DNA from 4 places in the Methylophilus sp. 'Pure River' genome. Region 1 is predicted to be linked to each of the others. Evidence: predicted binding sites of a transcription regulator. Region 1 holds the regulator's gene; each other region holds the start of a gene.

Region 1 (7,600 bases):
TGCAAGGTGTAGGCCTGGCCGTTGGCCAGGTCTGGGCAGTGGCGTATGGTTTGCCCATGGCAGCCAATGGCGGTGACAGCTGCGGCAGAGATATTTGCTGTTTGCAATAAGCCTTGAACTGCCGCTGCGTACAGGTCGGCCAGCTGGTTGGACACTATAGCGGCAGTATGTAATTCGTTGACGGCTGGGGTGTGCAGATCCAACAGGATTTGTCTGATATCCGCAGGATAAGGCAGAAAAAACTGGCTTTGTTGCTGCAGATGACCGTCTTGTTGTGCGACCAGCACTGCATCCACCCCATCCAGACTGGTACCAGACATCAGGCCAATAAACAGGCGTGTTTGAGTGGGCGGGGCAGAAAAATTCATAAGGCATAAGTGTAACACTGCTCATGCCTTGCTTACAGAAATGCCTGGGATTACGTTAAAATACCTGTTTTACTTTCGTGACGAAGCGTGCGCAACGCGCGCCTCAAAAAAAGAATCTTTATGACAGACGTAAACCAAGCCTCAACGGCGGCTGAAGCCCTGAGTCCAGACATTGTAAACGCCCTGGCGATTATCAAACGCGGTGCCGATGAGTTATTAATTGAGCAGGAGCTGATTGAAAAGCTGAAAACCGGCAAGCCTTTACGTGTGAAAGCCGGGTTTGACCCGACCGCACCAGACTTGCATTTGGGTCACACCGTGCTGATTAACAAATTGCGCCAGTTGCAGGATCTGGGGCACCAGATTTTGTTCCTGATCGGAGATTTTACCGGCATGATCGGTGACCCGACGGGTAAAAGTACCACGCGTCCGCCGTTAACGGTTGAGCAGGTGAAGGCGAATGCCGATACCTATTCCGAACAGGTATTCAAGATTCTGGATCCGGCCAAAACCGAGATTGTGTTTAACTCCAAATGGTTAAGCGACCTCGGGGCGGCGGGCATGATCAAGCTGGCAGCCAGCCACACGGTGGCCCGTATGCTGGAGCGTGATGATTTCTCCAAACGCTTCAAAGGCAACCAGCCGATTGCGATTCATGAGTTCTTGTATCCATTGTTGCAAGGCTATGACTCTGTCGCGTTGCAGGCAGATTTGGAACTGGGTGGCACAGACCAGAAATTTAACCTGCTCATGGGCCGTGAGTTGCAAAAGCAGGCTGGCCAGTCACAGCAGTGTGTGCTGATGATGCCGCTGCTGGAAGGCCTGGACGGCGTCAACAAGATGTCCAAGTCTTTGGGTAATTACATTGGTATCAGCGAAGCGCCAGAGACGATTTTTGCCAAGATAATGTCTATTTCTGATGACCTGATGTGGCGTTACATTGACCTGCTGTCGTTTGCTACCCTGGAAACGATTGCCGAGTGGAAGGCGCAAGTAGCTGCTGGTGACAATCCGCGCAATATCAAGGTTGGATTTGCACAAGAAATCGTCGCCCGCTTTCACGGCCAGGCCGCGGCTGAAAAAGCCCTGCAGGACTTCCAGACACGTGCCAAAGGCGGTATTCCTGATGATGTGCCTGAGGTGGAAGTGGTGATTGATGGCGACAGCATAGGCATCAGCCAGTTACTGAAGCAGGCGGGCTTGGTGGAAAGCACCAGTGAAGCCATGCGTGCCGTGCAGCAAGGTGGGGTGAAACTGGATAGTGTGAAGGTCGACGACAAGAACTTGCCGCTGGCTAAAGGCGTGACTGTGGTGGCACAAGTGGGTAAACGCAAGTTTGCCAAAATCACCATTAAATAAAAAGCCTGTTAAACAAAAAGGCCGCAATTGCGGCCTTTTTGTTTTATAGCGATTTGCGTAAATTGGCTGGTGGAATATTCAGTGATTCGCGGTATTTGGCGATGGTGCGGCGTGCAACGACAATGCCTTGCTGCGCCAGAGTGTCCGTAATCTGGTTATCCGACAGTGGTTTTTTCGGATTCTCTTCGGCCACCATTTGCTTGATCAGGGCGCGAATCGCAGTGGCTGAGCAAGAGCCGCCTGCATCGGTCGCTACCGAGCTACCGAAGAAGTATTTCAACTCAAACACACCGCGCGGTGTAAGCATGTACTTATGCGTGGTGACCCGTGAAACCGTACTTTCGTGCAAGTCCAGCTCTTCGGCGATTTCGCGCAATACCAAAGGGCGCATGGCAATTTCGCCATGCTCAAAGAAGTTGCGTTGCCTGTCTACAATCGCCTGTGAGACGCGCAGGATGGTCGAAAAGCGCTGCTGGATATTCTTAATCATCCATTTCGCTTCCTGCATCTGGCTTTGCAGGTATTGGCCAGAGCTTTCACGGTTGCGCTTGAGAATATCCGCATAGAGCTGGTTGATGCGCAGCTTGGGAATCACGCCGTCATTGAGCGAGGCCATCCAGATGCCTTTGATTTTTTTGACCACCACATCGTGCTGAATAAAGTGGTCATGGCTAAAGCTGGCAAACTCGTTACCGGGTTTCGGGTTTTGCTGGCGAATCAGTTGCTGCGCACCTTTGAGCGCAGCTTCGTCGCAAGTGAGTACCTTGCGCAGTTTGACAAAGTCTTTGTTGGCCAGCAATGCCAGGTGGTCTTTGGCAATCGCCATTGCAATGCGCAGATAAGGCGTTTCAGGCGGCAGTACCTGCAGCTGTAGCAGGATGCATTCACGCAGGTCGCGTGCACCGACACCAATCGGATCCAAGTTCTGGATCAATTTCAGTGCCGTTTCCAGCTCCAGTAACTCGATTTCCAATTCTGGCGGCAACAGGTCGACAATCTCCTGTAAATCCTGCTCTAAATAACCATCATCGTTAATGCTGTCGAGCAAGAACTTCACCAGATCCATGTCCCGCTTAGACAGGTGTGCCAGTTGCATCTGGTTGATCAGGTGTTCGCGCAGGCTGATGTTGCTAGCATCCTGGCGGGAGAAGTCGCTATCTTCATCATCGAGGTTGTTGCGGCCTGCTTCATCCCAGTTGCTGGTGCTGCCAAACTCTTCATAGTCGTCCTCAAACTCGGGCGGTGAAAACTCTTCACTCAGATTGGCCTGCTCGCCTTCGTTGCCACCGAGCTCCTCGTGCAACTCTTCGCGCAAGGTCTCTGCTGGCGCGGTAATTTCTGTTTGCGTCGCGACATCAAACGAACTTGCATCGGGTAGCTCAGATTCTGCTGCCCCGGTTGCGGTGGGGGCGTTATCTTCAAATTCGCCCTCTTCACCATCGGCCATTTCCAGCAGCGGGTTTTCCTGCAGGATGGTTTCCAGCTCCTGGCTTAACTCCAGCGTCGACAACTGCAACAGCCGGATAGACTGCTGCAACTGCGGTGTGAGCGCCAGGTTTTGTGAGATGCGTAATTGCAGGTTTTGCTTCATAACTGGTTACAGCCTAAAATTCTTGCCCAGATAGACTTCACGTACGCCTTCGTTCTGAATGATCTCGTCTGGCGTGCCAGCGGCAAACACTGCGCCTTCATTGACGATATATGCCCGGTCACAAATGTCCAGGGTTTCACGCACGTTGTGGTCTGTAATCAAAATGCCGATATTCTGGCTGCTCAAGTAGCGGATAATTTTCTGGATCTCAATCACCGCAATTGGGTCAATCCCGGCAAACGGCTCATCCAGCAGGATGAACTTCGGATCGGTGGCCAGGCAGCGCGCAATCTCTACTCGGCGGCGCTCACCGCCCGACAGGCTCACGGCCTGGCTATGGCGGATATGCTGGATATGTAGTTGATCCAGTAAGGACTCCAGCCGCGCTTCGCGTTCTTCTTCTGTATAAGGGCGGGTTTCCAGAATCGATAAAATATTATCGGTCACTGTCATTTTGCGAAAAATGGACGCTTCTTGTGGCAGGTAAGCCAGTCCCATGCGCGCGCGCTCGTGCATGGGGGAATGGCTCACATCTGCGCCATTGAGTGTAATGCTGCCATCGTCCAGTGCGACCAGGCCAACAATCATATAAAAACTGGTGGTTTTACCCGCGCCATTGGGGCCGAGCAGACCAATCACTTCGCCGCTGTGTAGCTCTAGCGTGGTGTTTTTGACCACGGTGCGGCCCTGGTAAGCCTTTTTCAGGTGGCTGACACGTAAATGGTTATGATCTGGTGAAGCTGTTGTCTGCATAAGGCCGTTCTTTAAGGTTGCACTTTCGCGGGCTCATTATTGGCGTCGGCAGGTGCCGGTTCCACTTTGATTTGCAGTGAGCGGTTCATGCGCAGCCCTTGTTGCGAGGTTGGCTTGTTATCAATCACAGGCGGCGTGGTTTTGTTTTTGGGCTGAATGGTTGCTTTGACGCGGCTGCCAGCAGTGCCGTTTGGGTTGGCTTTGGTGCCACCAATCACTTCGGCGTACTCTGCATTGGCGTCATAACTGATGTAGTCGCCGGTGACGACGTCTTCACCACGTTTGACCCAGGCGTTGGTATATAGCTGTACCTTGTCCATGCGTGCGTTGTATTCAATACGCTGTCCACTGCCTTGCATCCATTCATCTTTGCCAGTGCGTTTTTGCTTGAATGTGGTCGGGTTGCCGGTACAGGTGCTGTGCTGAAAACCATCCTGGTCTTCACGCACAATCATTTTGTCGGCCTTGATTTGCAGGGTGCCCTGGTTGAGGATCACATTGCCCGTGTAAATGCTGATTTTTTTGGCATCATTCACCGTCACGGTGTCCGCTTCCAGCTCAATTGGCTGGTCACGGTCTGACTCTTCAGCCAGCACGCTGGTTGACCACTGCAGCAGTGCCCATAAGGTCAAGCAGGTGGCATAAAATAATGGCTTGTGCGTGTTCAACTCATTTCTCCAGAATCAACGACCCTTGTGATTGCCTTTTTTCGCCTTCGCTGCCGGGCTTGCAGTTTTGGCGACGACGGGTGGGCGTACATAATGTACATGTACCCGGTTAAATAATTGCATGGTGCCAGCTTTGTTATCAAAGCGCATGCCGGTGCCTGTAATCACGGTCGCCGGTAGCTGGCGGATGGTGACCGGTAAATCGGTATATGCCAGGTCTGTATCCGGCTCCAGTGTTAAATGCTCGGTCTGCAACTGCATTTCAGGTTTGGCCAGTGTGCCCTGGCGAACCACTTTGACCTGCTTGCTAAACTCGACCAGTTTACCATTGGCCGAGACTTTGCCATGCTGGCCATGAATTTGGGTGTAAGGTTTATCCTGCCCAAACTGGGTGAAGCGCGGGCGTTGTAACTCAGTGTAGTCGTTATCCGGAAAGTGGCGCATCTCTGCGGCGGCTAACACGTATTTGGTATTGCCAGTGGCGTCGGTACGCGTGCTGACAAAGTTATAAAGCATGTAGTCCGGATCGTGGCGGCTTAAGCGGCTCAGGCTCAGTGCCTGCTCCTGCACGGTCTGGTTAATCCAGAACGTCAGCAGCGCTAAAAACAGCATGAGCGCAATCGGCAATAAGATGGGGTGTTTAAGCATGTGGGAGTTCCAGAGCGCCAATCAACCTAAACGATTTTTGCCTTGAGTAAATCATGCATATTAAATGCGCCCACTAACTGCTGTTGCTCGTTCACTGCCATAAACCCGTTAATTTTATATTGCTCCATCAGGTTGACTGCTTCAACCGCCATTTGTTGCATGCCTAGCAAACGTGGCTGCGTATTCATCACGGTTTTGATCGATTGTTGCGTATCGGTGGCACCTTGCATAAACAGGCGGCGTAAATCGCCGTCGGTGAATACGCCGATCGGGTGTTGCGCGCTATCCACAATCGCTGTAAATCCCATGCCTTTGCTCGAAATCTGCGCAATGGCCTCCTGTACGGTGCCATCTTCGCTGATAGAGGGGATCGCATCCCCAGTACGCATGACATCTTTAATTCGTACCAGCAGCCGTCTGCCCAGGCTGCCACCTGGGTGTGACCGCGCAAAGTCCTCGGCAGTGAATTCGCGCAAGTCGAGCACGCAGAGCGCCAACGCATCGCCCAATGCCAGTGCAGCCGTCGTGCTGGCTGTGGGCGCCAGTCCTAGCGGGCAGGCCTCGTGGCTGACGGCAGCGCTTAAATGCACGTCTGACTCGCGCGACAGGGTGGAGTCTTCGCTACCGGTAATGCTCAGGATACGCGCGCCGATACGGCGAATGGCGGGCAAGATATTGATGATTTCATCACTCTCGCCGGAATTGGATAACGCAATCACCACATCTTCAGCCGTGATCATGCCCAGGTCGCCATGACTGGCTTCCGCTGGATGCATGAAGAAGGCCGGGGTGCCGGTGCTTGCCAGGGTGGCCGCAATTTTACCGCCGATATGGCCGGATTTACCCATGCCGGTGACGACGATGCGGCCGCGGCAGGCAAGAATCATGCTGACAGCCGCTTCAAACTCGCTGCCGATACGGTCGGCCAGTTGGCGGATTTCATCTGCCTCGTGCAGCAGTATGCCTCGTGCACGCGTCACGATGTCTGGACTTTTTACGAGGTGGACACCTGATTTTGCTGTGTTCATGGCGGGTTAGTATAGCAAGTGACGCCCCCGGCAAGAAAGCGAAACGCAGCTTTTTTACGGATTTTTTATTAGCGGGCACATTTTTTGCATAAAATAGTGTTTTATGGCAGGATGCATCATCCTGAAACACAACTGTTTCAGAATATATCACTGACGATGCGTCTTAATATATTGTTCGCTGGCTGGTACTACGTCTGCACGGCCTGACATTAATGCTTTAGAATTTTTGCATGTTTGATTCCCTGATCCACTTATTATTATTGCTTACCAGCTCGGTCTTCGCCGTCGGCTTATTCCGCATCCTGGGTTTGCCCGCGATGCTGGCTTACTTCATGATTGGCATTGTGCTCGGCCCGTACGCGCTTGGCTTGCTGGAGGACGAAGAGACTGGCCGCCAGGTGGCCGAGTTCGGTATTGTGTTCCTGATGTTTAGCATCGGCCTCGAGTTTAGCCTGCCTAAACTCTATGCCATGCGCAAAACCCTATTCGGTTTGGGTGGCGGCCAGGTTGTTTTAACGCTGTTGGCCAGCCTGGTACTGGGTAAGCTGGCCGGGCTGAGCCTGACTTCTGCGTTCATTATTGGTGCCGCCATCACCATGTCCTCGACCGCCATCGTTTCCAAAATCCTGATGGAACGGGTTGATTTAAACTCCAGGCATGGCCGTTTGAGTATCGGCGTGCTGCTGTTCCAGGACCTGGCGGTGATCCCGATTCTGGTGCTGATCCAGACCTTAGGCTCGCACAGCGATAACTGGCTCGATGTGCTGGGTCTGACCTTGTTCAAGTCCTCAATTCTGCTGTTCCTGCTGTTCAAGTTTGGTAAAAATATCCTCAACTTCTGGTTTGAACTGGTGGCCAAGCAGCGCTCACGTGAGCTGTTTGTACTGAATGTATTGATGGTGACTTTGTTGATGGCAGCCGCTACCAACTTTGTCGGCTTGTCATATGCCCTGGGCGCATTTGTGGCCGGGATGCTGATTTCAGAAACCAAATACCGCTACCAGGTGGAATCTGATATTGCGCCTTTCCGTGATATTTTGCTGGGGCTATTCTTTATCAGTGTCGGCATGTTGCTCAACGTGTCTGTGCTGGTTGAGCACATCGGGTTGATTGTGGTGCTGCTCGCCCTGTTCCTGTTATTCAAGATCGGCCTCATCGCACTGTTAACCAAGTTCTACGGTTTTG
Region 2 (7,600 bases), on a different contig from region 1:
GCCACATTCATATAGTCTTGCGGCACTTTGCTGACGCCGACGGCGGTGTTAATAATCATGGGCCAGACGGCAGTAATGAAAATCACCCAGATCGCTGCCGGGTTAGCGGCTTTGAATACCAGCAGGCCAATCGGCAGCCAGGCCAGTGGCGATACCGGTTTGAGCAGGCTGATAATGGGGGCTGCCATTCTGGACATGAATGTGTAACGGCCAATCACAAAGCCCATCGGGATGCCAACAATCGCTGCCAATGCGAAACCAGTGGCGACACGTTTGAGCGAGTTCAGGATGTTCCAGCCTATGCCCATGTCGTTCGGATTGTTGATGTAAAACGGGTCGCTGAACAGCTCGACCGCTGACTGCCAGGTTTTGACCGGGCCTGGCAAGCCCTGGGTCAGGGCAGATACCGTGGCCCAGATGGCAGCGAAGATGATCAGGCCAATGACCGGTGGCACCAGCCATTCAAATACGACTTTGGCGGTTGCCGCCCACGCCGCGCGCTTGGGCGCGGGCGTGGTGGCTGCTGCCACTGTGGTTGAGAGAGGTTTAACCACAGAAACAACAGGTTTTTCAGGTGCTACTTTCGCAGCTTCCCCGCTTTTTTGCATGATTTTTTCCTTGTTAAAGCTGACGACACTCATGGTGACTCTCCTTTAAAAGACTAGGCTTTGACCTTGAAGCTGTTGGCATAAGCTTTAGGGTCTTTGCCATCCCAGATCACGCCATCCATCAGTTTGCTGCTACGCATCACGTCTGTCGGCACTGCGATACCCAGTGATTTGGCGGCTTCGGTGTAGATGTCGATGCGGTTCACTTTCTTTGCGATGCCCAGGTAATCAGGGTCGGACTTCAGCAAGCCCCAGCGTTTGTGTTGGGTCAGGAACCACATGCCGTCGGACAGGTAAGGGAAACTGACTTTGCCGTCGTTGAAGAACTTCATGTAGTTCGGGTCTTCCCATTTTTTACCAATGCCGTTGTCGTAGTGGCCCAGGAAGCGGCCTTCGATGACTTCTTCCGGTGCATTCACATAAGCCTTGCCTGCAATCAGCTTGGCCACTTCGGCGCGGTTCTTGGTGGCGTCGATATAGCGGGAAGCTTCCAGGATGGCCTTGGTCAAGGCCAGTGCGGTGTTTGGATTTTTGGCGGCAAAATCAGCCGTGGTGCCCAATACTTTTTCCGGGTGATCGGTCCAGATGTCTTGTGTTGTGGCGACAGTGAAACCAATCTTGTCGTAAATCGCACGTGCATTCCATGGCTCACCTACACAGTAGCCGTCCATATTGCCGATACGCATATTGGCGACCATTTGTGGTGGTGGTACGACGATCGTTTTGACGTCTTGCATTGGGTTGATGCCATAGTTCGCCAGCCAGTAATACAACCACATGGCATGGGTGCCAGTCGGGAAAGTCTGCGCAAACGTGAAGTCGCGGTTTTCGTTATCCAGCAGGCGTTTCAATGTTCCGCCACTGGTCACCCCTTTTTCTTTCAACTGGTTAGCCAGCGTGATACCTTGGCCGTTGTGGTTCAGCGTCATCAGCACGTTCATGTCTTTTTGCTGGCCGCCTATGCCCATTTGCACGCCGTACACCAGGCCGTATAACACGTGAGCGGCATGCAGTTCACCGTTGACCAGCTTGTCGCGTACACCTGCCCAGGAAGCCTCTTTGGACGGCACAATTTTGATACCGTATTTTTTATCGAAGCCCATTTGTGCAGCGACGATGATAGGCGCACAGTCGGTCAGTGGAATAAAACCAACTTTCACTTCGGTGATTTCCGGTGCATCTGAACCTGCAGCCCAAGCCTGGCTGCGTACAGCAGAAGGCACCATATTCATCATGGCGGCGGCACCAAAGGCACCGGCAATCGCCTGGCGGAAGAACTGGCGGCGTGTTTGGTCAACCGTCACTAGTGTGGCTGCTGCTGCTGACTCAACCACCGCAGACTCAACCGTTGTTTTTTTATCAGAACTGCTCATGTTTACTCCCTGGAAAGTGAATTAACTGGAAACGTAAAAACAAAAAAGGCGTCCTGAATGCAGACAATCGTTTGTCTACACTCAGGACGCCTTTGTCCTGCATTGCCCACCGCGTTGCAGTGGATATAAATGCTTGTTATATCGAAGCGGTGATCGCCATTGATGACTGCTCCGTTCGCTTGCCCGCCTGGTGAGGGTGAGCTGCTTAAACGGTAATTAGCAAATGGTGTGCCAGTTTTTTGTTTGTTTTTAAGTGGATGATTTTTATGTGATTTTTTTGATTGGTGGGTGTATTTTGCGCGGCAGTGCGCACAAAATGTGCGCACCATACAAGTGCGGATGCACCATGTCTATCGCACCATTATTGCGGCTGTTTGTGTTGTAGCAAGATGTTTTCTGCTACATCGATGATTTTGCGTTTTTGTTCCATGGCCGTGCTGCGCATGGTTTTATAAGCGTCGACTTCGCTTAGCCCCAAGGTGCTCATGAGCAAGCCTTTGGCGCGCTCGATTTGCTTTCTTTCAGTGAGTGCCTTTTTGGTTTCTGACAACTCGGATTCCATTTCGGCAATTTGCTGCGATTGCTGCTGCAATAGGGAGATGACGGACTCTATCGGGTAGGGCTGGCTGGCCGTATCCGTTAAAAAGCCATAGGCGTTTTCAACCGGAATCGACAGATTGAAGAAGGCACTATCGCGGCTGGAAACGCTGGCTTTATCTTGCAATTGCTGCAAATGCTTCCGCGTGTTGGCCAGGTCTTGTTGCGCCTCTGCGACCAGGATTTGCAGGGTTTGGTGCATATCGCTGATGAGCTGGCACTGGATTTGCCATAGCTCGGTCAGCCGCTGGCTGCAAAGCTCAAACCAGCAGTCTGCATCTTTGGCCTGTAAGGCTTGGCCTGGCCTGGCACCGGTCAGTTTGGCCTGGTATTGCTGGTGTTTGCGCTCGTTTTCTGTCACGCCTGCGCTGGCCCAGGCCTCACGCAAGGCCGGGGTGGCAAACTGGCAAAACGATTCAAAATGCCGTTCCTGCAAGGCAATCAGTTCCAGCAGTTTTTGCTGATGTGGTTGTTGCACACTGGCCGAGCCAAACATATACGCGCCTACGGCGCGCTCCTGGCCTGCGAACTCCTTGCCTTGCACCAGGTTGTATAGTGCCAGCAAGCTGGTTGAAATCTTGCTGTTGACGGTATTGTCGGTGATTTCGAAAATCAGTGACACCAGGCTGCCAATCAGGCGGGTAAACGATTGTATGCAATCAATAAAAGAGATTTTCTGTAACGTGACCTGGTGCCGCAATGCGGTGAGCTGGTCAAAGCCGAGCAAAACCCACGATACCAGCGTCAGTTGCCGAGCATCTGCCAGCGGGTTTGCATCCAGGTGCTTTCGCAAAGCTTGCTTGAACTGGATGTCGAGTGAGGTGTTGTGCGCCACCAGATCAGCCCGCTCCTTGGCAAAGCGTTGCCCGGCCGAGGCCAGGTATAAGCAACTGGCGCCACGCTCGGCCTGGATCTGGTGAATCATCTGTCCCAGTGATTCGACAAATTCAGTACAAATGACGAGCCGCTCCAGCTCTTCAACATGTCTGATCTTGGCCAGGATGATAGTGTGTTCGGAAGTGATTTCTGTCTGCATTTGCAAAAATTAAAGCAAGAAACGTGCGCGTCTTTTTAAAGGGGGGTGAATTCTAACGGTGTCGCCTCATGTGCGGCAAGAGGGGGAGAGGTAAAGCCCCCGCACTGACTCAGTACCGTGAATCTGTAGCGGGAGCTAAAAGAGTGGTCTGGTGGCGATGGTTAATGCCAGCCGCCGCCCATGACTTTGTACAAGGTGAGTTGGCTGGTGGCATCACTCAATTGCAGGGTGACCAGTGACTGTTCTGCCGTGTAGAGCGTACGCTGGGCATCCAGCACGACCAGGTAGCTGTCCACGCCATTCTTGAAGCGAGCATCTGCCAGCAGGAAAGCCGCCGAAGCCGCATTTTTCAACGATTGCTGTGCCTCTAGTTGTGATTGCAAGCCTTCACGTTGTACCAGTACATCAGCCACTTCGCGGAAGGCGGTTTGCACGGTTTTTTCGTATTGTGCCAGCAGAATATCGCGATTTTTTTCTGCCGAGGTCAAATTGGCGCGGTTACGGCCACCATTGAAGATAGGCAGGCTGATTTGCGGCACAAAGGTCCAGATGCCGGAGTTTTTGGCAAACAGGCCGGACAACTCTGTGCTGGCTGAGCCGACCGTGGTGGTCAGGCTGATGGTAGGAAAAAAGGCTGCGCGCAGGGCGCCGATATTGGCATTGGCGCCTTCCAGCAAATGTTCTGCCGCGCGTACATCTGGCCGTTGCTGCAAGGTGTCAGAGCTGATGCCGCCAGGCAAAGACTGGGTGAACACGACACTGGACAAATGGCTTGTTGGTAGCCACTGTTCAGGCACCATGCTCCCGGCCAGCAGGTTGAGTGCATTGCTGTCCTGCTTGATCTGCATGGTATAGGTAGCGATGGCGACGCGCGCGCTATCGACACTGGTTTGCAATTGCTTCAAGGTCAGCGCGTTGGCGACGCCCAACTCAAACATTTTCTGGTTGATATCGTAAGTGGCTTGCTGGCTTTGCAGCGTTTGCTGCGCGATGGCAAGGCGTTGCTTGTCAGCGGCCAATGTCAGCCAGGCGGTGGCTACTTCTGCAATCAGGCTGATCTGCGTGCTATGACGATTTTCTTCATTGGCATAAAAGGTTTGCAAGGCCTGCTGGTTGAGGTTGCGTATGCGGCCAAACAGGTCAAGTTCGTAGGCGCTAAAGCCGACGGTGGCACGGTAAATATGCGAGATATTGCCGCTGCTGTTACTGCTGCCAGCGGTGCCTGTGGTCGCACCAGAGGTGTTGCCTGCCGTATTGTTGGCAGCACTGGCCATGCCTTTGGAGGCGGTTTCGGTGACACTGGCGGCGATGGTTGGGAACAGGTCTGCGCGCTGCACCTGATAGAGTGCGCGTGACCTCTCTATAGTCAGGGCAGCCACCCGCAGGTCACGGTTATTTTTTAATGCCAGGTCTATCACCTGGCGCAACTTTTCATCGCTGATAAAGGATTGCCATGGCAGGTCAGTAAACGCTTTGGGGTCGCTTTGTGCCGTGCCCAATGTGGCTGGGACTGGCGCGGCTGGTCGTGTGTAAAACGGTGCCAGGTCTATGCAGCCACTCAGGCTCAGTGTGAGCGCCAGTAATCCTGCCAACTTTTTCTGAGGTAATGTTTTCATAGATTTAATCGTGGGCTGTGTTTGCTGGCGCATTTTCTGCGTGATAAGGGAACAGTGAGCGGATCAGCACATAAAACAGTGGCACAAAAAACACACCGAGGAAGGTGGCTGTCAGCATGCCGCCGAGTACGCCGGTCCCAATCGCCTGGCGGCTAACTGCGCCTGCACCGTGACTAAATGCCAGCGGCAGTACGCCAAAAATAAAGGCGAGCGACGTCATCAGGATAGGCCGCAAGCGCAGTTTCACCGCTTCCAGCGTGGCTGTGAGCAATGGCTGGCCGCGCTCTTGTAAATGTTTGGCGAATTCGACAATCAGGATAGCGTTTTTGGCTGACAGGCCTATGGTCGTCAACAGGCCCACCTGGAAGTAAACGTCAGCGGTCATGCCGCGCAAACTGGTGGCCATGACCGCACCCAGAATGCCCAGCGGTACTACCATAATCACCGAGAAGGGCACCGCCCAGCTTTCGTATAGCGCCGCCAGGCACAGGAACACAAATACCACTGAGACTGCATACAGCAAGGGGGCTTGTGAGCCTGAGAGTCGCTCCTGGTAGGACTGTGCACTCCACTCATAACCAATGCCAGCCGGTAATTGCTTGATAATACTTTCAGCAATACGCATGGCCTCGCCGGTACTGGTGCCTTTGGCTGCCTCGCCGACGATTTCAACGGAAGAAATACCGTTATAGCGCTCGAGCAAAGGCGAGCCTGATACCCAGCGGGTATTAGAAAACGCAGAGAAGGGCACCATGTCGTTGGTACTGTTGCGCACATACCAGCGATCAATGTCTTCAGGTTGCATGCGGTAAGGCGCATCGCCCTGCAAATAGACTTTTTTGACGCGGCCTTTGTTGATAAAGTCGTTGACATAGGTGCCGCCCATGGCGATAGACAGCGTGGAGTTGATATTGGCGGTGGTCAGGTTGTAGATACCAGTCTTCTGGTCATCAATATTGAGCCTGAACATAGGCGTATCATCCAGCCCGCTTGGACGCACGCGGTTCAATTTCGGGTTGTCTGCGGCTAGTTGTACAAATTTGTTCCTGGCGTCCATCAACCCCTGGTGTCCCAGCCCGCCGACATCCTTGAGTTCCAGTGTAAAGCCGGAGCCCTGGCCCAGGCCGCGCACAGGTGCAGGCTGGTTGACAAACAGTTTGGCATCCCTGATCTTGGACAAGGCTTTGGTCATCTTGTCTGCGAGTGACGCCGCATCTTCGCCTTCACCACGTAGTGACCAGTCTTTGAGGCGGATAAAGGCTCGGCCGGTGTTTTGGCTGCCACCACCGCCCTGGCCGAGGCCAGCAATGGTTAAATATTCATCAATGACCGCTTCCTGGCCGTCCAGGTAGTGCTCGATTTGACGTAGCACACGCTGCATCCTGCTATCGGTGGCACCCACTGGTAACTGAATCTGTGCCATGAGGATGCCCTGGTCTTCGGTGGGCAGGAAGGAACTGGGTAAACGCAGGAACAGGAAAGCCAGCAAGGCAAGAATGCCTGCATATACCACCATGGTGAATAGTTTTTGGCGTAGGATTTTTTCAACCACCGCCTGGTAGCCATTGGCAAAGGCCTCGAACGCCGGGTTAAACCAGCGGAAAAACCAGCCGAACAGGCCACCTGTCGCTGCATGGTGATGGTTGGATGGTCTGAGCATGGTCGCACACAGAGCAGGGGTCAATGTCAGTGCAACCAGCACAGACAGCAACATGGCCGACACAATGGTGATGGAGAACTGGCGGTAAATCACGCCGGTGGCGCCACCAAAAAAGGCCATGGGGATAAACACGGCAGACAGCACCAGCGAAATGCCGACCAGAGCACTGGTAATTTCACCCATGGATTTACGCGTGGCTTCTTTCGGGCTCAGGCCTTCCTCACGCATCACACGCTCGACGTTCTCGACCACCACAATGGCATCATCCACCAGCAGGCCAATCGCCAGTACCAGGCCAAACATGGTCAGTGTATTGATCGAAAAGCCAAATGCTGCCAGCACACCAAAGGTGCCGAGTAACACCACCGGTACGGCAATGGCTGGAATCAGTGTCGCGCGCAGATTCTGCAAAAACACATACATGATGATGACAACCAGGAGGATGGCTTCTATCAGCGACTTAACGACTTCCTTGATGGAAATACGTACAAATGGTGTCGTGTCATATGGGATGTGGATACTGAGTTTCAGCTCGGGCGGGAAATACGGTTCCAGCGCTGCCAGCTTGTCTTTCACGGCTTGCGCGGTCGCCAGCGCATTGGCGCCTGACGCGAGTTTGACACCAAAGGCTGCGGACGTTTTACCGTTGAGGTTAGCAACCGGGGTGTAACTCTCGGCACCGAGTTCCACGCGGGCCACATCCGACAAAT
Region 3 (7,600 bases), on a different contig from region 1:
ATTTTAAATGATTTAAATCTGGCATTTAATTTGCTATTAAACAAGGACATTGTTTAATCAGGAAATCGAAATGCCAAGAATTGTTGGAGTCTCCGGGAATATCACCGCCCCTTCCAGAACGCTGTCACTGGTAGAAGCTGCCGTGGCCAAAGCCAGCCAGAAGTTTCATAGCCCGGGTGAGGTGATCGATATCTCTAAACTGGCCGCCGACTTAGGGCCTACTGTGTCATTCAACCAATTTCCGCCAGCGTTGACGCAAGCCTATGACAAATTGCACCAGGCCGATATTATCGTCATTGGTACGCCAGTGTATAAAGCTTCTTATACTGGCCTGCTCAAACACTTTTTCGACCTGATAGACCCGAAAAAACTCACGGGTAAAGTGGCGATCCTCGTTGCCACTGGTGGCAGCGATCACCATGCGCTGGTGCTGGAGTCGCACTTGAGAAGTCTGGCCAGCTTTTTTGGTATTTACACCATCCCGACCACGATTTTTGCCAGGGATGCTGAGTTTACCAACTATCAACTGGATAGCGCCGTGATTGAACAGCGTATTGAGCAGGCATTGGCGCAGGCTGCGGTGCTCATCAAGCAGCATCTGCCAGAGACGCTAGTGGCTTAATGCAGGCTATTGGAGTGCGTTCTACATAAAAAAGAGGGGTATCAAACCCCTCTTTTTTATGCGATCAGGTTAAGCTCTTTTAACCTGGCGCGCAGGATATTGCGGCTGATGCCTAGCAGTTTGGCGGTGTGTACCTGGTTGTTTTTGCTGTGCTCGTAAGCCTTGCTTACCGTGGTGCCATTGATCAGTTCGTACAGATTTTCTGGTGCCTGCTCAAACAATTCCTCCAGCACGCTCTCCAGCTTGTACAACGCGCTTTGGCGTTCGTAACTGATGCGGCTGGGAATCGGTGCTGTGATACCGCTGTCATCCTCAGTCGTCAATTCTGGCCGGTTAAAGCTGATCTTTGGCAGGTTCAGGTCTTTCGGGTACAGCGTGTTGGAGGTACTCACCAAGACTGCGCGGTGGATCACATTCTCCAGTTCGCGGATGTTGCCTGGCCACGGATAGTCCATGAGCAACGAAGTGGTTTCTGGTGCTAATGTGTGGCTAGATGTATTTAACTTGTTGCGATATACATTTAAAAAGTGCTCAACTAGCGGCAAAATGTCACCCCGGCGTTCGCGCAGGGGCAGCAGTTCTACCGGGACGACTTTAATGCGGTAGTACAAATCTTCGCGGAAACGCCCGGCTTTCACCGCTTCTTCGAGGTTAACGTTGGTCGCCGCAATCAGGCGCACATCAATCGGAATCGGCTTTCTGGCGCCTACACGTACCACTTCGCGTTCTTGAAGCACGCGCAATAATTTTACCTGGGTAGACTGCGGTAAATCACCAATTTCATCCAGGAACAGTGTGCCACCATTGGCGGTTTCAAACCAGCCCACTTTGGACGTGTTGGCGCCGGTAAATGCGCCTTTTTCATAGCCAAACAACTCGCTTTCTACCAGTGTTTCGGAGAAGGCGCCGCAATTAATCGCCTGAAACGGGCCGTTTCTACGGTTGCTCAGTGAGTGAATGTGGCGGGCAATCAGTTCCTTGCCGGTCCCGGTTTCGCCAATAATCAGCGCGGTTGCATTGCTGGACGCAATTCTTTCGATTAAGGACAGCAAATTTTGTGACTTGGGATCGCTGAACACCAGTGCACTTGCCCGCACGGACAAGCTGACGGCAGACGGATTCGGGTGTGTGATCACATGATCGGTACGTTCGGTGTACGAATCACGGATATCCCATCGTTGTGCGCTCATCATTGACTCCTTATTTAACAGGCGAGTCACTATATTACATTGATCATTAATAAGTCAAAGTTCTATAAATTATAACAATATTCATATTGGTTATATTGATGGCGGCCTTGGTGAGGGATGGGAATTCAACATTTTGCTGTGTTAATCGCAACACTTGTTGCCTGGGCAACAGGCGTTTGATGGTTGTGATTTTATTAACATGATGATTTTTATAGGTAAATTTTCAATGTTGCAGGTGGCACAGTCTTTGCAAAATAGTCCGTGTTGTTTTCACATGTATTTTGAAAGGACTGACAATGACTGTCGTGACTATTAATACCGAACTGGATCTGGAACGTTACGTGAGCGAGACTGTGGCAGAAGCCAAACTGGCATTTGACGTGTTCCGCGAGACGGACACCATCACCGCCAATGGCACCGTGGGGTTTGTACACCGCGTGCCAGGCCAGGACAAGTTGATCATCGTGAATGATCCCGGCCCGTTTAATAAAGGCAAGGCCATTGAAGCCACCGTAGTGGGGTTTGATGGCACCGTTTATTCTGGTAAGGGCAGTGGCGCAGGCGCTGGCCGCTACACCAAGTTGTTCCAGGTGCGTCCCGAAGTGACCACTATTTCACACATACACTCCACCTATCTGGGTGCCTGGGCACAAACGCATCGCACCCTGCCTATCCGCTATGTGCCGGTACAGCGCTTTAACCTGATTAAAGAAATCCCGATTTATATTGACCGCCGTCAGCAGGAGGTGGATTTCATCCTTGATCAGATTGCGATTAATCCGCATAACATCGCGATTTTGGAAGCCAACGGTGGCTCGACGGTGTGGGGTAAAGAGGGCCTGCGTAAATTGGCCGAGTTTATTTTGTTGCTGGAAGAAGGCGCCAAGTTGCAAACCCTGGCAGAAGCGCTGGGTGGTTCACGCGAGTATGGTCCAGGGGTGTTGAAGCAGCAATGGAAGATGGCCAAGCTTTATGAGCAAGCCAAAGAAGAAGGCTTGTTGCGACCATCTGACTTGTAATGACAGGAGCGTTCAAGTGACCACAGCACACACTATCGACCAACTCTGGTTCACGCGTTGCCCGGTGCCGACCGCCACTGGTCTGGCCTATAAATTGGGCTGGCTCAATGAAGAGTTCGCGCGCGACAACATCAACATCGCCACCTTGCAGGAGGCGCCGAAAGAGCTGTCCAAGCATCATTATGATCATGAATTACCTTCATTGATCCGCGAAGGGGGTAACTTGCTGGCACTGGCTGCCAAAGCCCAGGGTGCGCCGACCAAGCTCATTGGCCTGACCTGGATTGACGAGTGGCAGGCGATTCTGGTGCGGCCGGATAGCGGCATTACCCAGCCTGAGCAGTTGAAGGGCTTGCGCCTGGCGTTGCCGGCGTTTATCGAGCACCCGATTGCCAGCCATGTGCGTGGTAGCAGTATCGCGCGAGGCATGAGTTTGCATGGGTATAAAGGCGCGCTGAACATTGCTGGCTTGACGCTGGATGATGTCAGTCTGGTAGAGGTGCCGTCTGGTCGTGGTAACCGCAATGGTCGTGATAACCGTAATAATCTGGGCGAGTTGTGGTCTGGTCTGGATGCGCTCATCGAAGGCAAAGTCGATGCAGTGTATGTGAAAGGCGCGTCTGCGGTCGATGCCGCTAAGCGCGTTGGTGCGGTCGTGGGCATAGACCTCGACAGTTATCCCGAGCTGTCGAGCCGCGTCAATAATGGCACGCCACGGCCGATTACCGTGCATCAGTCATTGCTGGACAATCATTATGACCTGGTGGTGCGTTTCCTTTACCAGACCTTGCGTGCGGCAGACTGGGCCAAAAGTAACCTCAAAGGTGTGCGCGAGATTCTGGAATCCGAAACCCGCTCTGGCGAAGATGGCGTGGCGACGGCGTATGGGGAAAACTTCCATCTGCAACTGGCCCCTGATTTGTCCCCGGAACGTGTAGCGCTGTTCCACCAGCAAAAGAACTTCATGCTGGTGCACGGCCTGTTGGACAAAGATTTTGACCTGGATGACTGGATTGATTTCAGGCCGCTGCGTGATGCCGAGCAACAATTGCATCAATATGCTGCGGTTGCCTAAAGCCTGGTTCGCCAAGCTTAAGAATAAACAAGGAGTAAGTAGTATGAGATTTTTACGATATGTATTATCAGTGTTGACCTTGGCGGCGCTGGCTGCGCCCATGGTGCATGCTGAAACCGACCCGAAAGTGGTTCGGATTGCCACCGTGGCCTATAACCTCAATGGCAAAACGCATTACCTGGGCAGCACCGAGCTGGCCAGTGAAACCGGTCTCGAAGAGGCCTTGGCCAAACGCGGCGTCAAGCTGGAGTGGGTGCCAGCGGCCACGGCGATGGTTGGGCCGATTGTTAATGAAGCCTTTGCCAACAAAAGCATAGACTTTGCTGCTTATGGCGATTTGCCGCCGATTATTTTGAACGGCTCCAAACCGCGCGTGCAACTGGTGTCACCGTGGGGGCGTAGCGGTAACTCTTATCTTGTGGTGCCCGCCAACTCAACGGCGAAAAGCATTGCCGACCTCAAAGGCAAGCGCATTGCCTTGCATAGAGGCCGTCCATGGGAGATCCCATTTGCCAATCTGGTGCAAAAAAATGGCTTCAAGCTGACCGATTTCAAAATCGTCAATGTAAATCCGCAAGTGGGTGCTGCGGCACTGGCAAGCGGCTCAGTGGATGCCTTCTATTCGTTAAGCGATGCTTATAACCTGGTGGATAAAGGCGTGGGTAAGATTATCTGGTCAACCAAGAATGCACCACCAGACTGGAAACTGATGGGTGGTTTGTGGGCACGCAATGACTTTGTCAAAGAGCATCCTGAACTCACCCAGGCCATCGTGACCTCGTTTATTAAAGCCAACCATTGGGCGGCGCAAGAGGCACACAAAGAAACCTATCTCAAAGAGTATGCCAGCCTGGTGCAGCCCGAGAGTGTGGTCAGACGTGATTATGAGGACGATAGTGTGAGTTGGCGTGATCGCTGGTCACCGCTATATGACCAGGCGCTGGTGGATCATTACAAGCGTGCCGCGTCTTATGCACGTGAGTCCGGCCTGATTCGCAACGATATTGATATTCAGCAGCTGCTCAATTCCAGCTTTGTCGACAAAGCCTTGAAAGAGCTCAACCTGGAAACGTTCTGGGCACCTGCCCGCGTCGCTTCACAATAATAACCCTCATTGCCTCCCGGCAATCCCTGATAACAGATGGTCTCCCGCCATCTGTTTTTTTATGTCTGTTGCTATGCCAGCAGCAGGCATCAATCAAATGATGGATATACAACATTGCTCAATATGGGGTATTCGCCATTTTATTCATAACCGTATGATTATTAAGTGATAAATATTAATTTTCAACTTGGCACAGCGATTGCCTATAGATAGCTAGTTATTTGTACAGGATAAAACATGAGTCGCCCCAAAACTGCTCTAAGTGTGATTAACGAAGCACACGCTGATCATCCAGGAGACGGCCTGACCTCGGTCAGATCATCGGGCCTGCGTGGGGGGCAGCATCTGTCACTGGCAAGTGTCTCCGCTGTGCTGGCGGTAGAGGGCGTCTCCAAAACTTTCCAACTCAACGGTAAAGCGCTGACGGTGTTGTCTGACTTTTCGCTGGCCGTCAGCAAAGGCGAGTTTATTTCGATTGTCGGTAGCAGTGGTTGCGGCAAATCTACCTTACTCAGACTGATTGCCGGTCTGGATAGCAGCTACGACGGCAGCATCGTCTGGCTAGGTGAACAAGTGTCGGGGACCTCGCTCGATAGAGGGCTGGTGTTTCAAGAGCATCGATTGTTTCCATGGTTGACCGTTGAGCAGAATGTAGCGCTGGCCTTGGAATCGTCCGGGCTGACGCAGCAGGAGATTGATGCACGCGTCAAACACCAGATTGAGCTGGTTGGCTTGAGTGGGTTTGCCCAGGCTTACCCACACCAGATTTCCGGCGGTATGTCACAGCGTGTCGCCATCGCCAGGGCCTTGGTGCTTAAACCGCGCTTGCTGTTGCTGGATGAACCGTTTGGCGCACTGGATGCCCTGACCCGCCTGAAGATGCAGCAAGAGTTGCAGCGTCTGTGGGAAACCGAAGGCACGACGTCCATCCTGGTCACGCACGACGTGGAAGAAGCGGTGTTTCTGGGTGATCGTGTGGTGGTGATGGAAGCGAATCCCGGACGTATCAAGCGTGTCGTCGACGTCGATTTGCCTAGGCCACGGCACCGTACTTCAGCCGAGTTTCAGCATATTAAAGATGATGTCTTAAGTGACTTCATCGAGATTAGTTAGAGTATTTAGGAGTTTGTATGTCAACAACGGCACTAAAAACGCCCGCGCAACATTCCACGATTTGGGATTCCCTGTCAGATAAAAGCAAGGCCAGGCGGTTGGTTGCGACCAGTGAGGACTTTGACAAATTATCTGAGCGTGTCGTCAGTCAATGGAATCGTGTCGATCAGATCATTCCACGCAACAAATTGCTGGCACTGATTGCTGTGGTGGTACTGGCGCATATTATCGGGCTGACGGGGTTTATCAATGCCTTGCATCAGCCCAGTATCGTCAAGCCGAAGAAAACCGAAGTGATTGTCGAGTTCATTAAGCCTGAGGTGATTCCGCCGCCAGTCATCGAGCCGCCAAAGCCACCGCCACCACCCAAGGTGCAGCGCGCGAACCCACCGCCACAGGCCGCCAAGCCTGCGGCATTAAGAACCGCCCCTGCTGATCAGCATATTGCGCCTAGCGATATTGTGGTGCAAGAAAACACCACGGCGGCGAAAACCAGCGGTCCGGTGGTGGCTGAGCCCACGCCAGAACCGGCACCACCGCCGCCCGTCATTAAAGAGGAGCCATTGGTCGAGGCCAAAGGCGGTGTTGGTCACTTAAATAATCCCTCTCCAGAGTATCCGGACTTTGCGGCTGATCAAGGCCTGGAAGGCACGGTGGTGTTGCGGGTAAAAGTCTTGCCGAGTGGTAAGCCAGGTGAGGTCAAAGTCAAGAAGTCCAGTGGCCACGGCATACTGGATGATGCTGCGGTTGCTGCAGCGAAACGCTGGGCATTTACCCCGGCAAAACGTGGGAATACCCCGGTTGAAGGTTGGGCCATATTCCCGGTTGAGTTCAAGCTGCAGTAATTTTTTATTTTGAAAAGGAAAGTGTATGTTTAGTTTAGAAACTTATCAAAGTGCATCCCCAGTGGTGCTTGGTGTATTGATTACTTTGCTGGTGGCCTCAGGCGTGACCTGGACCATTATTTTGGCCAAGTCGTTCCAGGTCTGGCTGATCCGCAAGCAAAACGTTAAATTCAGGGCCGCGTTCTGGGGTGCGAAAAGTTTGCAGGAAGCGTCTACGCTTGAAGGCCATAGTGGCCCGGCATACCGTGTGGCTCAAGTTGGCTTTGAAACCTTGAAAGACCTGGATGCCGAAGCGGCAGATGATTTGCGTCATAGTGGTGACCGCCAGGAGGTGCTGGAGCGCGCCTTGCGTCAACAAATCCAGAAAGAAAAAGTTTTGCGTGAAGCAGGCCTAGTGGTGCTGGCCAGTATCGGCAGTACCGCACCGTTCGTCGGCCTGTTGGGCACAGTATGGGGCATCATGCATGCGCTGACGGATATCAGCAAACTAGGCACTGCCAGCCTGGAAGTGGTGGCTGGTCCGATCGGTGAGGCCCTGGTAGCCACGGCGATTGGTATTGCTGTCGCGGTCCCTGCGGTGCTGGCGTATAACTTCTTCCTGCGCCGTTTAAAAACCAGCAGCAACAACCTA
Region 4 (7,600 bases), on a different contig from region 1:
CATTTTTTCGGAGAACTGCATGAATCTGTAAGAAAACTTGGCTTAATTTTGAATAATTGCGTATATTATCAGGTTGGCTGTCTGTTCGTGAAAGTATCATGGAATTTATCAAAATTCGCGGGGCGCGCACCCATAACCTGAAGAACATCAATCTCGATATTCCGCGCAACCAGTTGGTGGTGATCACAGGTCTCTCAGGCTCGGGAAAATCTTCACTAGCCTTTGATACACTGTATGCAGAAGGACAACGCCGATACGTCGAAAGTTTATCGGCCTATGCCCGCCAGTTTTTGGCCCGCATGGACAAACCGGACGTCGACCTGATTGAAGGTTTATCGCCCGCGATTTCCATTGAACAAAAATCCACCTCACACAACCCACGTTCTACCGTGGGCACCGTGACTGAAATTCACGACTACTTGCGTTTGCTGTATGCGCGTGCCGGTGACCCGGAATGCCCGGACCATGGCATCAAGCTTGAAGCGCAAACGGTCAGCCAGATGGTGGACAGCATCCTCAAGTTGCCAGAAGACACCAAGCTGATGATTCTGGCGCCCGTGGTCTCTAACCGCAAAGGCGAACAACTCGACTTGTTCGACACCCTGAAAGCACAAGGGTTTGTGCGTTTGCGCATTGATGGCAAAGTCTATGAAATGGACGAGCTACCGCAACTGGCCAAAACCACTAAACACAGCGTGGATGTAGTGGTCGACCGCCTCAAAGTGCGCGAAGACATGAAGCAGCGCATTGCTGAGTCATTTGAAACGGCACTGCGTCTGGCCGATGGCAAAGCCATTGCCCTCGAAATGGACACAGAAAAAGAACACTTGTTCTCAGCCAAGTTCTCCTGCCCGGTGTGTGATTACTCACTGGTGGAACTAGAGCCGCGTTTATTCAGCTTTAACAACCCGATGGGCGCTTGCCCCAAATGTGACGGCTTGGGCCAGGTGACGTTTTTCGACCCGAAACGCGTAGTGGCTTTCCCGCATTTGTCGCTTGCCAGCGGCGCGATTAAAGGTTGGGACAAACGCAACCAGTTTTACTTCCAGATGCTGGCCAGCCTGAGCCAGCATTACGAGTTTGACCTCGAAGCCCCCTTTGAAAACCTGCCGGAAGAAACCCAGCAAATCTTGCTGTTTGGCTCCGGTCGCGAACAAATTACCTTTAAATACCTCAATGAGCGCGGTACGTTTTTCAGCAAATCGCACACCTTTGAAGGCATTATCAACAACCTGCAACGCCGTTACCGCGAGAGTGATTCGACTGCGGTACGTGACGAACTGGCCAAATATATCAATGCGACCAGCTGCCCCGATTGCGCAGGTACACGTTTGCGCAGAGAAGCGCGCCACGTCAAAGTTGGCGACCGCAACATTCACCAGATTTGTGAAGTGCCACTGAAACAGGCGCTGCACTTTTTTGAAACGCTGCAACTCAGCGGCCAAAAGCTGGCAATTGCTGACAAAATCGTCAAAGAGATTGAAAACCGCCTTAAATTCTTGACCAATGTTGGTCTGGATTATTTGTCACTGTCACGCTCTGCAGAAACCTTATCTGGCGGTGAAGCGCAGCGTATCCGCCTGGCGTCACAAATCGGCAGTGGCCTGACTGGCGTCATGTATGTGCTGGATGAGCCTTCGATTGGGTTGCACCAGCGTGACAACGATCGCTTACTGGAAACGCTGAAACGCCTGCGCGATATCGGCAATAGCGTGATTGTGGTCGAACATGACCAGGATGCGATTCAATTAGCCGATTTTATTGTCGACATTGGCCCTGGGGCCGGTGAGCATGGTGGCAATATTGTCTCCTTTGGCACGCCAGCACAAATTGAAGCTGATCCTAACTCACTGACTGGGCAATATATCAGCGGCAAAAAGCAGATTACCTTCAAGCTGCCGCGCACGCGCCCTGACCCGGCACGTTGGCTCAAACTCAACAATGCGACCGGCAACAACCTGAAAAACGTCAGCATCGAGATCCCGGTTGGCCTGCTTACCTGCGTCACCGGCGTCTCTGGTAGCGGCAAATCCACGCTGATTAACGATACGCTTTATCGCGTAGTGGCGACGCATTTATATGGCAGCACAACCGAAGCCGCGCCGCATGACAGCATCGACGGCCTGGAGTTTTTCGACAAGGTGGTCGATGTAGACCAAAGTCCTATTGGCCGTACGCCACGTTCTAACCCGGCCACTTACACAGGCTTGTTCACGCCTATCCGTGATTTATTTGCCAGCGTGCCCGAAAGCCGCGCCCGCGGTTATGGCCCTGGCCGCTATTCATTTAACGTCAAAGGTGGTCGCTGCGAGGCCTGCCAGGGCGACGGCGTGCTGCGTGTAGAAATGCACTTTTTGCCTGACGTGTATGTGCCTTGCGATGTCTGCAAAGGCCAACGCTATAACCGCGAAACGCTGGAAATTCAGTTTAAGGGCAAAAACATCCACCAGGTGCTGGAAATGACGGTGGAACAAGCGCATCAGTTCTTTAACGCGCAACCTGTCATTGAGCGCAAACTGAAAACCTTGCTCGACGTGGGCCTAGGCTATATTACCCTGGGGCAATCAGCAACGACACTGTCTGGTGGCGAGGCGCAACGCGTCAAACTGTCACTGGAACTGAGTAAGCGTGATACCGGCCGCACCTTGTACATTCTGGACGAACCGACTACCGGCTTGCACTTTGCCGATATTCAATTATTGCTGGATGTGATTCACAGATTGCGCGACTCTGGCAACACCGTGGTCATTATCGAACACAACCTGGATGTGATTAAAACCGCGGACTGGCTCATTGATATGGGGCCTGAAGGCGGTGATGGTGGTGGCGTGGTGGTTGGCGTGGGTGCGCCTGAGGAACTGGCAAAAAATACGGCCAGTTATACTGGCCGTTACCTCACACCCTTGTTGAAACATCTCGCTGTTAAGGGCTAAGGTCAACATGCAACCTGTCCCCTGATGCACCGAATCGATGGTGCATCCAATACGGATGTGGTTTAGCCACATACATATATTTATATCAAACATTGTATGTGGCAGTGTGGTGGGTTAATAGCTGAAACAAGCCCTGAAAATCAGGGTATTTTCACTAATCGCATACGCGCCTGTATGGTGCCCGCATGACGGCTTAAATAGCGTGTACTGCGATGCACATCATAAAAGCGTGGATTAGGGATCATGGCAGCCAGCCTGGCAGCCTGCGCAGGGCCTAGCGACTTGGCGCTGCCATGAAAATAATGGCGTGAGGCAGCCTCGGCGCCAAACACGCCCTCGCCCCATTCGATGACATTCAGGTAAATCTCCAGAATACGGCGCTTGCTGAGTATTTTTTCCAGCATAAAGGTAATCACAGCTTCTTGCGCCTTGCGCCAGGGCGTCCGGTGCCCGGATAAAAACAAATTCTTGGCCAACTGCTGGCTGATGGTGGAACCACCTGCCACAATTTTGCCTTTCTTCAGGTTCTTCTCGAAAGCGGTTTCTATGCCCACCCAATCAAACCCCTGATGATCGACAAACTTGCTGTCCTCGGCCGCAATGACCGCCCGCTTTAAATGGGCGCTAATTTTGGCATAAGGCACCCACTGCTGATGCAGCTTTGCATCCGGATGACTTTCCTGCATGACATCAAGCCGCGCCTCCATAAAAGCGGTTGACGTTGGGTTATGCTCAACCCACCACAAAATATGTAATAACACCCATACCTGGTACAACAACACCCACAGCAACAGGATGCCAAAAAATAGTTTGATGGCTTGCTTCATCGGGAAAGTCTAAATTTGACGGAAAGATTGAATGACGGGTGCGGTCTCTGGGCGCACACCGTGCCAGAGATAAAATGCTTCAGCCGCTTGCTCGACCAGCATACCCAAACCATCTGCCACCCGCGCACCGGCTGCACGCGCCTGCTGCATAAAGGGGGTGTCGCGGCCATACATCATGTCGTAAGCCAGCGTGTTTTGCTGGAACACCAGTGCTGGCATTTGCAAGGCACTATCAGTCAATCCGGCCGAAGTGGCATTAATCACCACGTCATAGCCTTGCGATAAATCTGCAAACGTCTGCACCTGCAATGAGGTTTGCGTACGCGCGGCATCTGCAGCAAATCTTGCTGCCATCAGCTGAGCTTTATCCAGGCTGCGATTGGCAATGGTCAGTTGCGATGGTTGCTGCTCTAGCAAAGGCAACACCACGCCTTGCGCTGCACCACCAGCGCCGAGCAACAAGATTGTTTTACCTGCCAATGATGTTTGCTGATGCTTGAGGATGTCGTTAACCAGGCCGCAACCGTCCGTATTGTCTCCAAGCAATTGTGCCGCTTTAAAGCTAAGGGTATTCACCGCGCCTGCAGCTTGCGCGCGTGCAGATAAATCCTGGCAAGCATCAAATGCCTCAAACTTAAATGGCACCGTCACATTGGCACCCAGGTAACCATCGGCCTGCAAGCGGGCCACCGTTGCAGCAAACCCATCCAAAGGCGCCAGCACTTTCTCGTAAACAATGGATTTATTACATTGCCGTGCAAATGCCTGGTGAATGAGGGGGGATTTGCTATGTTCGATTGGATGACCAATCACTGCATACTTTTCAACGGTCATACGCGGGTCTGATGTGATTTGTAATTAAATGCGAATGCGCCGATTAATTCGTCCACGGCAGGCCTGCATGCTTCCAGCCGTCAATCAAGGTTCTTTGCTTGAGCGCATTAGCCTGGCCTTCAAAGCCTTCAATCATATTGTAAGCATTGCTATAGCCCAACTGCTGCGCCAGCAACGCAGCATTATGGCTACGCCCGCCGGTACGGCACATAAAAATCACCGTGCGCGATTTATCCACTTGCGCTTGCAATTGCGCAGCAAAATCAGCGTTTGCCACCATGCCAGGGTAAAACGCCCACTCGACATGTGTCGCAACCGGCACGCGGCCTACCAACTCCAACTCGGCGCGTGAGCGCACATCGACCAACACTGCACTGTTATCCTGGCTAATCAGCGCATAAGCCTCTTGTGGCGTCAGTGCACCTGCATATGACAAGCCGGTTTGTGTGGCGCGGGCCTGAGCTTGGGTTAAGATATTTTCTACGCTTTCCAAATCACACCTTCATTCTTAAACACATATACCAAAACGGCGAGTATACCTGCGAAAGCCAGGCAAAATCATGATGCACAATTTTGGTGCTCAATTTGTTGCATTGCACATCAATGGTGCATGTTGTTTTTATAATTTTATGTAAGATACCCCTTAACCATGCAAAATGGTTATTTTGGCGTGGCATGCTTCCTGCTAATATTACACATTGAGATTTCCTGGGATTCGGTCATCCGGCTGAATTCCAACTATCCATTGTTTGACACTTGCTCACGTTACGGGACATCCGCAACATGCCCCGCTTTTTGCGTGTGCAACTTAAAATTTAGACCTTGATCATTGAGGAGAATGTAATGTCCGTTGCAAACGTAATGAAATTGGTTGCAGAAAACGACATCAAATTTGTTGATTTCCGTTTTACCGATACCAGAGGTAAAGAGCAGCACGTGACTGTGCCAGTTTCTCACTTCGACGAAGATAAATTTACTGAAGGCCATGCATTTGACGGCTCTTCCATCGCTGGATGGAAAGGCATTCAAGCCTCTGACATGCAACTGATGCCTGATGCAAGCACCGCATACATTGACCCGTTTTTTGACGAGCCAACATTGGTTTTGACCTGTGACGTTGTTGACCCTACAGATGGTAAAGGTTATGACCGTGACCCACGTAGCCTGGCAAAACGCGCAGAAGCCTACCTGAAATCCAGCGGCCTGGGCGACACAGCCTACTTCGGTCCTGAGCCAGAGTTCTTCATTTTTGACAGCGTACAATGGGATGCCACCATGGGTGGTAGCTTCGTTAAGATCAACTCCGAAGAAGCAGCCTGGTCATCAGGTGAAAAATTCGAAGGCGGCAACACAGGCCACCGTCCAGGCGTTAAAGGCGGCTACTTCCCAGTGCCTCCAGTCGACTCATTGCACGACATCCGCTCTGCGATGGTGATGACACTGGAAGAGTTGGGCGTGCCTGTTGAAGTGCATCACCACGAAGTGGCGACTGCTGGTCAATGTGAAATCGGTACTAAATTTGCAACATTGGTACAACGTGCTGACTGGACACAAATCCTGAAATACGTGGTCACAAACACCGCACATGCTTACGGCAAAACTGCGACCTTCATGCCTAAACCAATGTTTGGCGATAACGGTTCTGGTATGCACGTACACCAATCCGTATGGAAAGATGGCAAAAACCTGTTTGCAGGTAACGGTTACGCTGGTTTGAGCGATTTCGCCCTGTACTACATCGGCGGCATCATCAAACACGCTCGCGCATTGAACGCGATCACCAACCCAGGCACTAACTCTTACAAGCGTTTGGTACCGCATTACGAAGCACCAGTAAAACTGGCTTACTCTGCTAAAAACCGTTCTGCTGCGATCCGTATTCCATTCGTGCATTCAGACAAAGCACGCCGTGTTGAAGCGCGTTTCCCAGACCCGATTGCCAACCCATACCTGGCTTTCTCAGCTTTGCTGATGGCAGGCCTGGACGGCGTTCAGAACAAGATTCACCCAGGTGAACCAGCAACTAAAGACTTGTACCATCTGCCTCCAGAAGAAGATGCATTGATCCCAACCGTGTGTTCCTCACTGGAGCAAGCGCTTGAGTATCTGGACAAAGACCGTGAATTCCTGACACGCGGCGGCGTTTTCTCAGATGACTGGATTGATTCCTACATCGCATTGAAAATGGAAGAAGTGACTAAATTGCGTCAAACACCTCACCCAGTTGAGTTTGGTTTGTACTACTCCTGCTAATCGCAAGAGACGCACCAAAACAGGGCAGCCCAGGCTGCCCTGTTTTTTTATGTGCGTGCCTCATCGTCAACTTTTTCGGTTGCAGAGCCGTTGATAACCTCAACAATCTACTCTAAACTATTGCCATGAAAAGACTTTTTTACATTTTTGCTTTTGCGCTGATATGCAATCACGCTACCGCGGATATTTATAAATATACCGACAGTAATGGGGTAACGACCTACACAAACATCAAGCCAGAAGGCAACAGCAAAGCAGAGTTGGTCATCAGCGGCCCCAAAACCACCGAACCACCACCAGCACCACGCGAAAAAAAACCAACGGCAAAAACACCGACGCCAGCCAACTTCCCCAAGGTAGATAACCAGACACAGAATCAGCGTGACCAAAAACGCCGCGAAGTGCTCATGAATGAATTAGAGCAAGAAAAACAAGCACTTGAGCATGCTAAACAGCTCTACGAAGAGGCGCAAAATACGCCGGAAGTATATAGAGGCGCGAATGGAAAAACCTTTAGAAACGTCGCCAAATACGATGAAAAACTGCGCGTCATTGAAGCCGAAATTCAGGCACATGAGCGCAATATTGAACTGCTAAACAAAGAACTCAATCTTTAAGCGCACCATTTTGGCAACTCTTTAAGCCATTTTTAACAAGTGGGTTAGAATTGGCTTGGCTTTTGCTTTAAAACAGGGCGTGATTCACTCTTTTTAACAAGCTTAGGATATGGTTCAAAAATCTCCCCACGGGTTT

What was found. Region 1 encodes sigma-54, which starts transcription at its own class of promoters, with help from an activator protein. Its sites were predicted from a motif close to TGGCACNNTTCCTGCT; they were not measured.
Region 2: ACIDE9_RS04565 (nitrate- and nitrite sensing domain-containing protein) is a predicted target of sigma-54. The motif match lies at 3,628-3,643, and genes of this name have one in related genera.
Region 3: ACIDE9_RS10290 (class II aldolase/adducin family protein) is a predicted target of sigma-54. The motif match lies at 2,049-2,064, and genes of this name have one in related genera.
Region 4: glnA (type I glutamate--ammonia ligase) is a predicted target of sigma-54. The motif match lies at 5,266-5,281, and genes of this name have one in related genera.

The regions. Positions count from the first base shown of each region.
Region 1 is NZ_JBKOUE010000009.1:78,266-85,865, reverse strand. Features, by position in the region: gene ACIDE9_RS11730 (anhydro-N-acetylmuramic acid kinase) at 1-368, opposite strand, end outside; gene tyrS (tyrosine--tRNA ligase) at 489-1,727, shown strand; gene ACIDE9_RS11720 (RNA polymerase factor sigma-54) at 1,771-3,318, opposite strand; gene lptB (LPS export ABC transporter ATP-binding protein) at 3,325-4,071, opposite strand; gene lptA (lipopolysaccharide transport periplasmic protein LptA) at 4,083-4,739, opposite strand; gene lptC (LPS export ABC transporter periplasmic protein LptC) at 4,755-5,387, opposite strand; gene ACIDE9_RS11700 (KpsF/GutQ family sugar-phosphate isomerase) at 5,414-6,415, opposite strand; gene ACIDE9_RS11695 (cation:proton antiporter) at 6,646-7,600, shown strand, end outside.
Region 2 is NZ_JBKOUE010000003.1:163,657-171,256, reverse strand. Features, by position in the region: gene ntrB (nitrate ABC transporter permease) at 1-641, opposite strand, end outside; gene ACIDE9_RS04575 (CmpA/NrtA family ABC transporter substrate-binding protein) at 662-1,981, opposite strand; gene ACIDE9_RS04570 (hypothetical protein) at 1,984-2,310, opposite strand; gene ACIDE9_RS04565 (nitrate- and nitrite sensing domain-containing protein) at 2,343-3,614, opposite strand; gene ACIDE9_RS04560 (efflux transporter outer membrane subunit) at 3,776-5,230, opposite strand; gene ACIDE9_RS04555 (efflux RND transporter permease subunit) at 5,235-7,600, opposite strand, start outside.
Region 3 is NZ_JBKOUE010000007.1:175,253-182,852, reverse strand. Features, by position in the region: gene ACIDE9_RS10300 (NAD(P)H-dependent oxidoreductase) at 71-622, shown strand; gene ACIDE9_RS10295 (sigma-54 interaction domain-containing protein) at 679-1,812, opposite strand; gene ACIDE9_RS10290 (class II aldolase/adducin family protein) at 2,109-2,831, shown strand; gene ACIDE9_RS10285 (ABC transporter substrate-binding protein) at 2,848-3,906, shown strand; gene ACIDE9_RS10280 (ABC transporter substrate-binding protein) at 3,950-5,011, shown strand; gene ACIDE9_RS10275 (ABC transporter ATP-binding protein) at 5,249-6,124, shown strand; gene ACIDE9_RS10270 (energy transducer TonB) at 6,142-6,969, shown strand; gene ACIDE9_RS10265 (MotA/TolQ/ExbB proton channel family protein) at 6,995-7,600, shown strand, end outside.
Region 4 is NZ_JBKOUE010000002.1:304,825-312,424, reverse strand. Features, by position in the region: gene ACIDE9_RS03730 (MFS transporter) at 1-21, opposite strand, end outside; gene uvrA (excinuclease ABC subunit UvrA) at 99-2,933, shown strand; gene mtgA (monofunctional biosynthetic peptidoglycan transglycosylase) at 3,074-3,760, opposite strand; gene aroE (shikimate dehydrogenase) at 3,770-4,594, opposite strand; gene ACIDE9_RS03710 (rhodanese-like domain-containing protein) at 4,638-5,087, opposite strand; gene glnA (type I glutamate--ammonia ligase) at 5,438-6,847, shown strand; gene ACIDE9_RS03700 (DUF4124 domain-containing protein) at 6,973-7,464, shown strand; gene glnL (nitrogen regulation protein NR(II)) at 7,574-7,600, shown strand, end outside.